Regions from separate parts of the Crenobacter sp. CS_VA4 genome, predicted to be linked through region 4. Evidence: predicted binding sites of a transcription regulator. Region 4 holds the regulator's gene; each other region holds the start of a gene.
The links. Region 4 encodes FNR, which switches genes on or off when oxygen is low (the NO sensors DNR and NnrR bind a similar motif). Its sites were predicted from a motif close to TTGATNNNNATCAA; they were not measured.
Positions count from the first base shown of each region.

Region 1: ACZ2IA_RS02770 (GbsR/MarR family transcriptional regulator) is a predicted target of FNR. The motif match lies at 972-985, and genes of this name have one in related genera.
Region 2: ACZ2IA_RS15840 (DUF3149 domain-containing protein) is a predicted target of FNR. The motif match lies at 795-808, and genes of this name have one in related genera.
Region 3: ACZ2IA_RS20495 (quaternary amine ABC transporter ATP-binding protein) is a predicted target of FNR. The motif match lies at 1,487-1,500, and genes of this name have one in related genera.

Region 1 is NZ_JBVMAE010000002.1:197,805-200,004, forward strand. Features, by position in the region: gene ACZ2IA_RS02760 (FdhF/YdeP family oxidoreductase) at 1-444, shown strand, start outside; gene ACZ2IA_RS02765 (helix-turn-helix domain-containing protein) at 484-720, shown strand; gene ACZ2IA_RS02770 (GbsR/MarR family transcriptional regulator) at 1,018-1,587, shown strand; gene ACZ2IA_RS02775 (cytochrome ubiquinol oxidase subunit I) at 1,587-2,200, shown strand, end outside.
Region 2 is NZ_JBVMAE010000017.1:24,393-26,592, reverse strand. Features, by position in the region: gene ACZ2IA_RS15845 (CDP-6-deoxy-delta-3,4-glucoseen reductase) at 1-727, shown strand, start outside; gene ACZ2IA_RS15840 (DUF3149 domain-containing protein) at 871-1,011, shown strand; partial or broken gene arcD (arginine-ornithine antiporter) at 1,391-2,200, shown strand, end outside.
Region 3 is NZ_JBVMAE010000036.1:3,347-5,546, forward strand. Features, by position in the region: gene ACZ2IA_RS20490 (ABC transporter permease) at 1-143, opposite strand, end outside; gene ACZ2IA_RS20495 (quaternary amine ABC transporter ATP-binding protein) at 212-1,366, opposite strand; gene ACZ2IA_RS20500 (FAD-binding oxidoreductase) at 1,818-2,200, opposite strand, start outside.
Region 4 is NZ_JBVMAE010000003.1:186,164-188,363, forward strand. Features, by position in the region: gene hemN (oxygen-independent coproporphyrinogen III oxidase) at 1-615, opposite strand, end outside; gene fnr (fumarate/nitrate reduction transcriptional regulator Fnr) at 722-1,465, shown strand.

The DNA of each region.
Region 1 (2,200 bases), on a different contig from region 4:
CGCTGGCGCACCGCCGGCGCCCGCGCGCGGCTGATCGCCCACCCGCTGCCGGATCGCCAGCGCTTCGCGGCGCCGAAGGATGGCGCCCCACTGTTCAATCTGATGACGGTGCGCAGCCACGACCAGTACAACACCACCGTCTATGGCCTGGACGACCGCTACCGCGGCGTGTTCGGCCATCGCCGCGTCTGCTTCATCAACAAGCAGGACCTGGCGCGGCTCGGCATGGTGGCCGGCCAGTGGGTGGACATGACCTCGTTGTGGGACGACGGCGAGCGGGTGGCGCGGCGCTTCCTGCTGGTCGAATACGACATCCCCGAGGGCTGCCTCGCCAGCTACTTCCCCGAGACCAATGGCTTAGTGCCGCTGTCCAACTTCGCCGACAGGGCCCGCACCCCGGCGTCGAAGTCGATCCCGGTGCGCCTGAGCCCGGCCTCGGCCTGAGTCGCATGAATCGACCAGCCCGATGAACCACGCAGCCTCATGAATCAGGACCACGCCCTTGCCCTGCTCGCGCTGTTGGCCGAACACGACGGCGTGTCGCTGCCGCGCGCCTGCAAGACGCTCGGCCTAGGTCAGAGCGAGCTGTTCCGGCTCTTGGCGGCGCTTGGCGACAGTCCGACGCTGCCGGGGCCGGGCTTGATCGAGCTGCGCGAGGACGGCGCGCGGCGCCGGCTGTGGCTGACCGACAAGGGCCGGCAGCTGCTCGACAGTGCCTAGCCGTTCGGCCAACCTTCACCGGTCGTCCTTCGTAGTCACGGACGGCGTTTCTTCTTACGAAGACGCGTCAGCCACCCTTCTATTTCACCCGTTAATCCTCCCTGCGCTTCATCAGCGACCGCGTGCATCCTTGCCCAGCCGATTGCTGTCTTCATGCCCATCCCAACGGCATCAGGCCCCGACACGCCTCGCTTCCCCCCTCCCGCCAGTCTTTTTCACCCATCCCATTGACCCCGCAAAACCGACAACTTATGATATTTATCAAACTTTCAGAAATTACTGAAAATTGCGAAAATCATGAACACACCTCCGCTCGTCCAATCCTTCGTGCTGCATTTCGGTGAAATGGGCAGCCGCTGGGGCATCAACCGCACGGTCGGGCAGATCTACGCCCTGCTCTATGTGTCCGAAAAGCCGATCAACGCCGACGAAATCGCCGAAAGCCTGGGCTTCTCGCGCTCCAACGTCAGCATGGGGCTGAAAGAACTCGAATCCTGGCGGCTGGTGAAGCTGCAGCATTTCCCGGGCGATCGTCGCGAGTACTTCTCGACGCCGGACGACGTCTGGGAAATCTTCCGAACGTTGGCCGAAGAGCGCAAGAAGCGCGAGGTCGAGCCGACGCTGACCATGCTGCGCGGCGCGATGATGGAGCGGCCGGCCAGCGACGCCGAACTGCACGCGCAGGCGCGCATGAAAGAGATGTACCTGCTGATCGAACTGGTGACCAGCTGGTTCTCCGATATCCAAAACCTGGACGTGGAAACGCTGCAGCGGCTGATGAAACTCGGCTCGAAGGTGACCAAGGTGCTGCAGTTCACCCAGTCGCTCACCAAGAAGACAAGCCGCAACGGCGGCGAGGAGGCCTGATGGAACTCGATCCCCTGGTACTGGCGCGCATTCAGTTCGGCGCCAATATCACCTTTCACATCCTGTTCCCGACCATCAGCATCGCGATGGGCTGGATGCTGCTGTTCTTCAAGCTGCGCTACAACAAGACCCGCGATGCAGCCTGGATGGACGCCTACGGATTCTGGGTGAAGGTGTTCGCGCTGACCTTCGCGCTGGGCGTGGTGTCCGGCATCACCATGAGCTTCCAGTTCGGCACCAACTGGCCGGGCTATATGCAGACCGTCGGCAATATCGCCGGCCCCCTGCTCGCCTACGAAGTGCTGACCGCCTTCTTTCTGGAGGCCACCTTCCTCGGCATCATGCTGTTCGGCCAACAGCGCGTCAGCAACCGGGTGCACACGCTCGCCACCGTGCTGGTGGCCGGCGGCACCACCGTGTCGGCGTTCTGGATCATCGCGCTCAACTCGTGGATGCAGACCCCGGCCGGCTTCGAAATGATCAACGGCCAGGCACACGTCACCAACTGGCTGGAGGTGATTTTCAACCCGTCGATGCCGTACCGGCTGACCCACATGCTGCTCGCCTCGGGCCTGACCGTGTCGTTCCTGATTGCCGGCGTGTCGGCCTACCG
Region 2 (2,200 bases), on a different contig from region 4:
GCCGTGCCGGGTCGAGAAGATCGAGAAAGTGCACGACGTCGCGATCCTGAAGCTGAAGCTGCCTGTGTCCGAGCGGCTGCAGTTCCGCGCCGGCCAGTACATCGACATCCTGATGCGCGACGGCAAGAAGCGCAGCTTCTCGATCGCCAACGCGCCGCACGACGACGCCTTCATCGAACTGCACATCCGCAACCAGCCGGGCGGCAGCTTCTCCGAGTACGTGTTCAACACGATGAAGGAGCGCGAGATCATGCGCTTCAAGGGGCCGCTCGGCACCTTCTTCCTGCGCGAGGACTCGGACAAGCCGATCATCTTCATCGCCAGCGGCACCGGCTTCGCGCCGATCAAGGGCATCATCGAGCACGCTATCTACAGCGGCATCGACCGCCCGATGGTGATGTACTGGGGCGCCCGCACCAAGGCCGACCTGTACCAGGCCGAGCTGGCCGGCTCCTGGCAACAGCAGCTGCAGGGTTTCAGCTTCATCCCGGTGTTGTCCGAGGCGCTGCCGGAAGACAACTGGATCGGCCGTACCGGTTTCGTCCACCAGGCGGTGCTCGACGACTTCGCCGACCTGTCCGGCTACCAGGTGTACGCCTGCGGTGCGCCGGTGATGGTCGAGGCGGCGCACACGAGCTTCACCACCACGCGCGCGCTGCCGGAGGAGGAGTTCTTCTCCGACGCCTTCTTCCTGTCCAAGGACATGAAGGGCGCCAACCCCGCCTGAGCGAAGTTGACCGGTCCCCTGAAAACAGCCCCGCATGCGGGGCTGTTTTTTTGCGCGCGCTACCGGCTTGATCTGGGTCAAACGGCCGCCGGTCGCCCGTGATTATGCTGAACGGGTCGATTGGCATTCGCAGGAGGGTGGACATGGAACTGTGGAAAGAACTGCTGAGTTCGGACGTCGGACTGCTCAGCCTGATCACTATCGTGTTGACCATGGCGGTCGTCGGCACCTGTGTGACGATCTTCATCCGCAAGGTGCGCAGCGCGCCGCAGCCGTCGGAATAATGGCCTGCGGTGAGGAGAACAGCGGTTTTCCTCTTGATGTCTGTTCGGGGTAGGGCGGTCGTCCTTATCCCGCTTTTTCTGCCATGGTCGAAAGCGCTTCGTTTAAGGTGCTCCAATTTTGAATGTTTACTCATTGATTTTTAAGTGATTATTCCAATTGAATTAAGTGTGCGACCCCTGGACGAGTTTATGAAAATATTCTAAAAACAAGGTCGCACGGCTCTCAAGCTGAGAGACACCGGTGTTCTTGACCCAGGTCAAACAAGTCCCGACTGCTGCTGGAAGCCCCGATTAGAGGGGCTTATCATTGAGTCAATTGATAAGAATTTAATAATATTAAAACAGTTTTCAAATTTGATTTGCTAATCGGAGATCGACTATGTCCTCTGAAACGGAAGTGCAAGCAGGCGGCGCAGTGCAAGCCGTTGGCACCACCAAGCTGAGGCTCGGTGCGCTGACCGCGCTGGTGGTGGGGTCGATGATCGGTGGCGGGATCTTCTCGCTGCCGCAGAACATGGCCGCCAGCTCTGGCGCCGGTTCCATCATCATCGCCTGGGCGATTACCTTCGCCGGCATGCTGACCTTGGCGTTTGTGTTCCAGAACCTGGCCAATCGCAAGCCGGAGATCGAAGGCGGTGTCTACGGTTACGCGCGCGCCGGTTTCGGCGACTACATCGGCTTCAACTCGGCCTGGGGTTACTGGATCTCGGCGTGGATCGGCAACGTCTCGTATATGGTGGTATTCTTCTCCGCACTCGGCGCGTTCGGTGCGCTGTCGTTCTTCGGTGAGGGCAATACGCTGCCGGCGATCATTGCCGCCTCGCTACTGCTGTGGGGCCTGCATACGCTGATCCTGCGCGGCGTGCAGGGGGCGACCTTCATCAACACCATCACCACGATCGCCAAACTGGTGCCGCTGGCGCTGTTCATCGTGATCGTGGTCTTCGCGTTCAACATCAAGACCTTCAACACCGACTTCTGGGGCAGCCCGGCGCTCGGTGCTGTGATCGACCAGGTCAAGGGCTCGATGCTGGTGACCGTCTGGGTGTTCATCGGCATCGAAGGCGCGTCGGTGTTCTCCAGCCGCGCCGAATCGATGAAAGAAGTCGGCAAGGCACCGTGATCGGCTTCCTGCTGACCATCGCGCTGCTGGTCGCCGTGTCGCTGCTGTCGATGGGCGTGCTGTCGC
Region 3 (2,200 bases), on a different contig from region 4:
GCGAACAGCTCCACCGTGCGGCCGATGGCGTCGAAGGAGTTGGCGTTGTTATCCAACAGGTAACGAATGAAATCGTTGACCCAGGTGCCGATGGGCAGGAAATCGTGCGGGTTGCTAATAATGCGGTGCCAGAGATCGGACATTTCAAGACTCTCCTGCTAAGGACAGCGCGTCTGGCGCGGTCCGGAATAATTCAAGATCCAAACACGCCTTAGTGGGTGCGATTGGCGGACAATTTGGACAGCACGCTGGTCGCGGTAATCACGCCCAGGTAGAGTCCGTCGTCGTCGGCCACCGGCAGCGGCTCGCTTTGGCCGAGCAGTCGGTTGAGCACATCCGGCAGACAGGAGGCAGGCTTCACCGGCGACACATTGATCAACTGGCCGGTGTAGCGCGCGCCCTCCGCGCCCATCAGGCCCAGCCATTTGTGATCTTTCGACAAGCAGGCTACCCACGGATGGCCGTTAGCGCGTGCCGAGTCCAGATTGTGCTCGCCCACCATCACCGCCGCAGCGGCCGGATCGAGCAGGTCTTTCGCCTGCAGATAGCGCGAGGTGTCCACGCTCTTGAAGAAGTCGCGCACGTAGTCGTCGGCCGGGTTCTCGATGATCTCCTGCGGCGTGCCCACCTGCACCAGGCGGCCGCCTTCCATAATGGCGATGCGGGTGCCGATGCGTAGCGCCTCTTCCAGATCGTGCGATACGAAGAAGATGGTGCGGCGTTCCTTGCGCTGCAGTTGTAGCAGGATGTCTTGCATTTCGGAGCGTTTGAGCGGGTCCAGCGCGGAGAAGGCTTCATCCATCAGCATCAGCGACGGGTTCACCGCCAGCGCGCGCACCAGGCCGACCCGTTGCTGCATGCCGCCGGACAACTCATGCGGATGTTTACGGGCGAACGGCGCCAGGCCCACTTGCTCCAGCACTTCCATCGCACGCTTCTCGCGTTGCTGGCGCGGCACGCCGGCGATTTCGAGGCCAAAGGCGGCATTGTCCAGCACCGTGCGGTGCGGCATCAGCGCGAAGCTCTGGAACACCATGCTCATGTCGCGCCGGCGCAGATTGACCAGCTCTTTCTGAGACAGCTTGGTGATGTCCTGACCATCCAGAATGATGCTGCCGTCGGTCGGGTCCATCAGGCGGTTGATCAGGCGGATCAGGGTGGATTTGCCGGAACCTGACAACCCCATCAATACGAAGATTTCCCCTTCTCCGACAGAAAGCGAGACATTGTTGACCCCGACAACCTGTCCGGTATTGGCAAAGACTTTCTCTTTGCTCTGGCCGGATTTCAGTTGCCTCATGGCTTCCTGGGTTTTGTCCCCGAACACCTTGTAGAGGTCCTTTACAACTATCTTGGCCGACTGCATCACTTTCTCCTTTGTCGGTGCGCCCCGATACCGCTGCGCGCGCCCACTACCTGTTTTCCGTAAGGCCGGTCACCTGTCGCAAAAGCGCTTTGGGGACCCAGCATCGAATTCTTGTAATAGTTGATGTAGATCAAGGCCTACGATAGGTAGAGTATCTACTCTTTAGCAATTGCATAACGACAAAAAACTGCCGAAAAGCGACATGCGAAAGCTATGCACCAAATTGGTGTGCGAAGAATAAAAAAAAGGCCATCCGAGCAGCTCGGACGGCCTTTTTTTGGGCAAAAACTGACTGAAAATGCAGCATTAGTGAACGCTGATGGTGTCGGAAATCGACATGCGGCTATCCTAGTCATTATGGGCCACTGAAAACGGCAGTGCCGTTTCCTTTCTTGTACGGTGCAACGCCACCGCTAGAAGGTGGTATTGCATCCTACGATCCTTTGGACGGTTACCTATCCACCACCAGGTCGGACAGCGGCTTGCTGCAACAAGGCAGGAACATCCCCTGGTCGATCTCGCGCTTGCGGATGCCGCCGCCGTGCTGCATATCGACCTGTCCTTCCACCAGCTTCGATTTGCAGGTGCCGCACAGGCCTTGCGAGCATGAGGCCGGCAGGCGTAGCCCGCTGGCCTGCGCCGCCGCCAGCACAGTCTGGCCCGGTGCGACGGTGATTTCGTCGCCGGTACGGCTAAAGCGCACCTTGAAACTAGCCGATTCGCAACTGGCGTGTTCGCAGGCCGACGCCTGTTCCACGCCGGTAGCTGCGGTCAGCTCGCCGAAGTTGAAGCTTTCTTCGTGGTAGTGCGCCATGTCAAAGCCGGACTCTTCCA
Region 4 (2,200 bases):
GACCTCAAGCGTCTCGGCCTCGCCCTGTACCCGGTTGACGGCGCGCTGCACTGCCGGCTCGAAATCCTGGATGCCGACGCTGATCCGGTTGAAGCCGAGGCTCGCCAGGTGGAACACCGTGGCGCGACTGACCTTGCGCGGGTCGATCTCGATCGAATACTCGCCCTCGGGCAGGAAGTCGAACTGCCGGTGCAACAGCCCCATCAGCCGGGCGAGCTGCGCGTCGGACAGAAAAGTAGGAGTACCCCCACCAAAATGCAGCTGCGCCAGCCGCTCGCGACGGCCGAGCGCCTCGCCGATCAGCGCCAGTTCCTTCTCGAGGTAATCGAGGTAGGTATCGGCGCGCGCAGTGTCCTTGGTGATGATCTTGTTGCAGCCGCAGTAGTAGCAGACAGTGTTACAGAATGGTAGATGAGCATATAATGATATTTTTTTGTGATTGGCGCCGATCCGGCGTTGTTTCAGCCAGTGCCGATAATCGGCGTCATTGAAATCGGTCACGAAGCGATCCGCCGTCGGGTACGAGGTATAGCGCGGCCCGGCACCATCGAGTTTTTCGATCAACTCGCGGTCGAACTCCAGTCGCTCGGGCGAATACGGGTGGGTGGTGGTCATGTGCTGCTCCGGTTGAGAAGACCTACGGTAGACTGCAACCTTTGCTCAACACCGGCTTTTTCGCTTTGATGCGCATCAAGCCATCAAAGATTCACGGGTTTCTGGCATGAACGATCAACCTCTGCACCACCACTCGCTCAAGGTCTCCTGCTCCAGCTGCAGCCTGCGGGAGCTGTGCCTGCCGGTCGGCCTGAACCACGAGGAGCTGGCGCAACTGGACGCGGTGATCCGGCAAAGCCGGCGCCTGAAACGCGGTGACTACCTGTTCCGCAGCGGCGAAGGCTTTCGTTCGCTGTTCGCGGTGCGCACCGGCTTCTTCAAGACCAGCGTCGCCAGCCAGGACGGCCGCGAGCAGGTCACCGGTTTCCAAATGTCGGGTGAGCTGATGGGGCTCGACGGCATTTCGGCCAACGTGCACGGCTGCGACGCGATCGCACTGGAAGACAGCGAGGTGTGCGAGCTGCCGTTCAACCGGATGGAAAGCCTCGGCCGCGAGATCCCCAGCCTGCAGCACCACTTCTACCGGCTGATGAGCCGCGAGATCGTGCGCGACCAGAACGTGATGCTGCTGCTCGGCAATATGAAGGCCGAGGAGCGCCTGGCCGCCTTCCTGCTCAACCTGTCGGGCCGGCTCGCCTCGCGCGGCTTCGCCGCCAACGACTTCATCCTGCGGATGAGCCGCGAGGAGATCGGCAGCTTCCTGGGACTCAAGCTGGAAACGGTCAGCCGCACCCTGTCGAAATTCGCCCAACAGGGGTGGATCAGCGTCGATCACAAGCACATCAAGCTCGATCAGCCGGAGTCGCTGAAGGCATTAATATCCGGCTGCGCGCAGGCGCACAGCGCCTGAGCTGTAGCCCCACCTGCTCAACGGCACAGAGCCGGTCATCACGACCGGCCTTTTTTATGGTTCTTCACAGAGTTTAGGGGATACGAGTTTGGACTGTGGCTTTGTCGGTCTCGCCCGACTGGCGAGGTACTTTCTTTTGTCTCGCCAAAAGAAAGTACCCAAAGAAAATGCGACCCCAATGCACTGGCCTTCGGCTTCCCTCGCGCCTGCCAAGCGGCCAGGCGCCGCCGAACTCGCGGGCGGCTAACGTCCGCCCGCTCGAACAAGCGGCGGCTTAAAACCTGGCCGCTTGACGATCGCTCGGCAGCGCAAAGGGGATGGGCAGGATGATTGCAGCGGATGTGGATTTGAATGGTTAAAAAAAAACCGGCGGCCAGTTTATGAGCTAAATTACCCGCAGATTTTCAAACCAAACAATGTCGTGAATATCGCCTACGGTCACCCATTCCCCTTCGACGCCGCCGAGGACGGCACGGCCAACGGGGGTAGTCGGCGAGCACTGTCCGAGTGCCGACATAGTCGGCGCGAGTTGCGCAGCCGCCCGTTGGCCGTGGCGCCCGCAGGGCAGCCCGCGTAGCGGGCCGGTGTCGCAGGGTCACCTTTTCTTTGGGTACTTTCTTTTGGTGAGGCAAAAGAAAGTACCTCGCCGGTCGGGCGAGACCGACAAAGCCTCCATTCACAGAAACGTGCCCTACGGCATCCCTCCCCGAATTCCCTAAATTCCGTGAAGAACCT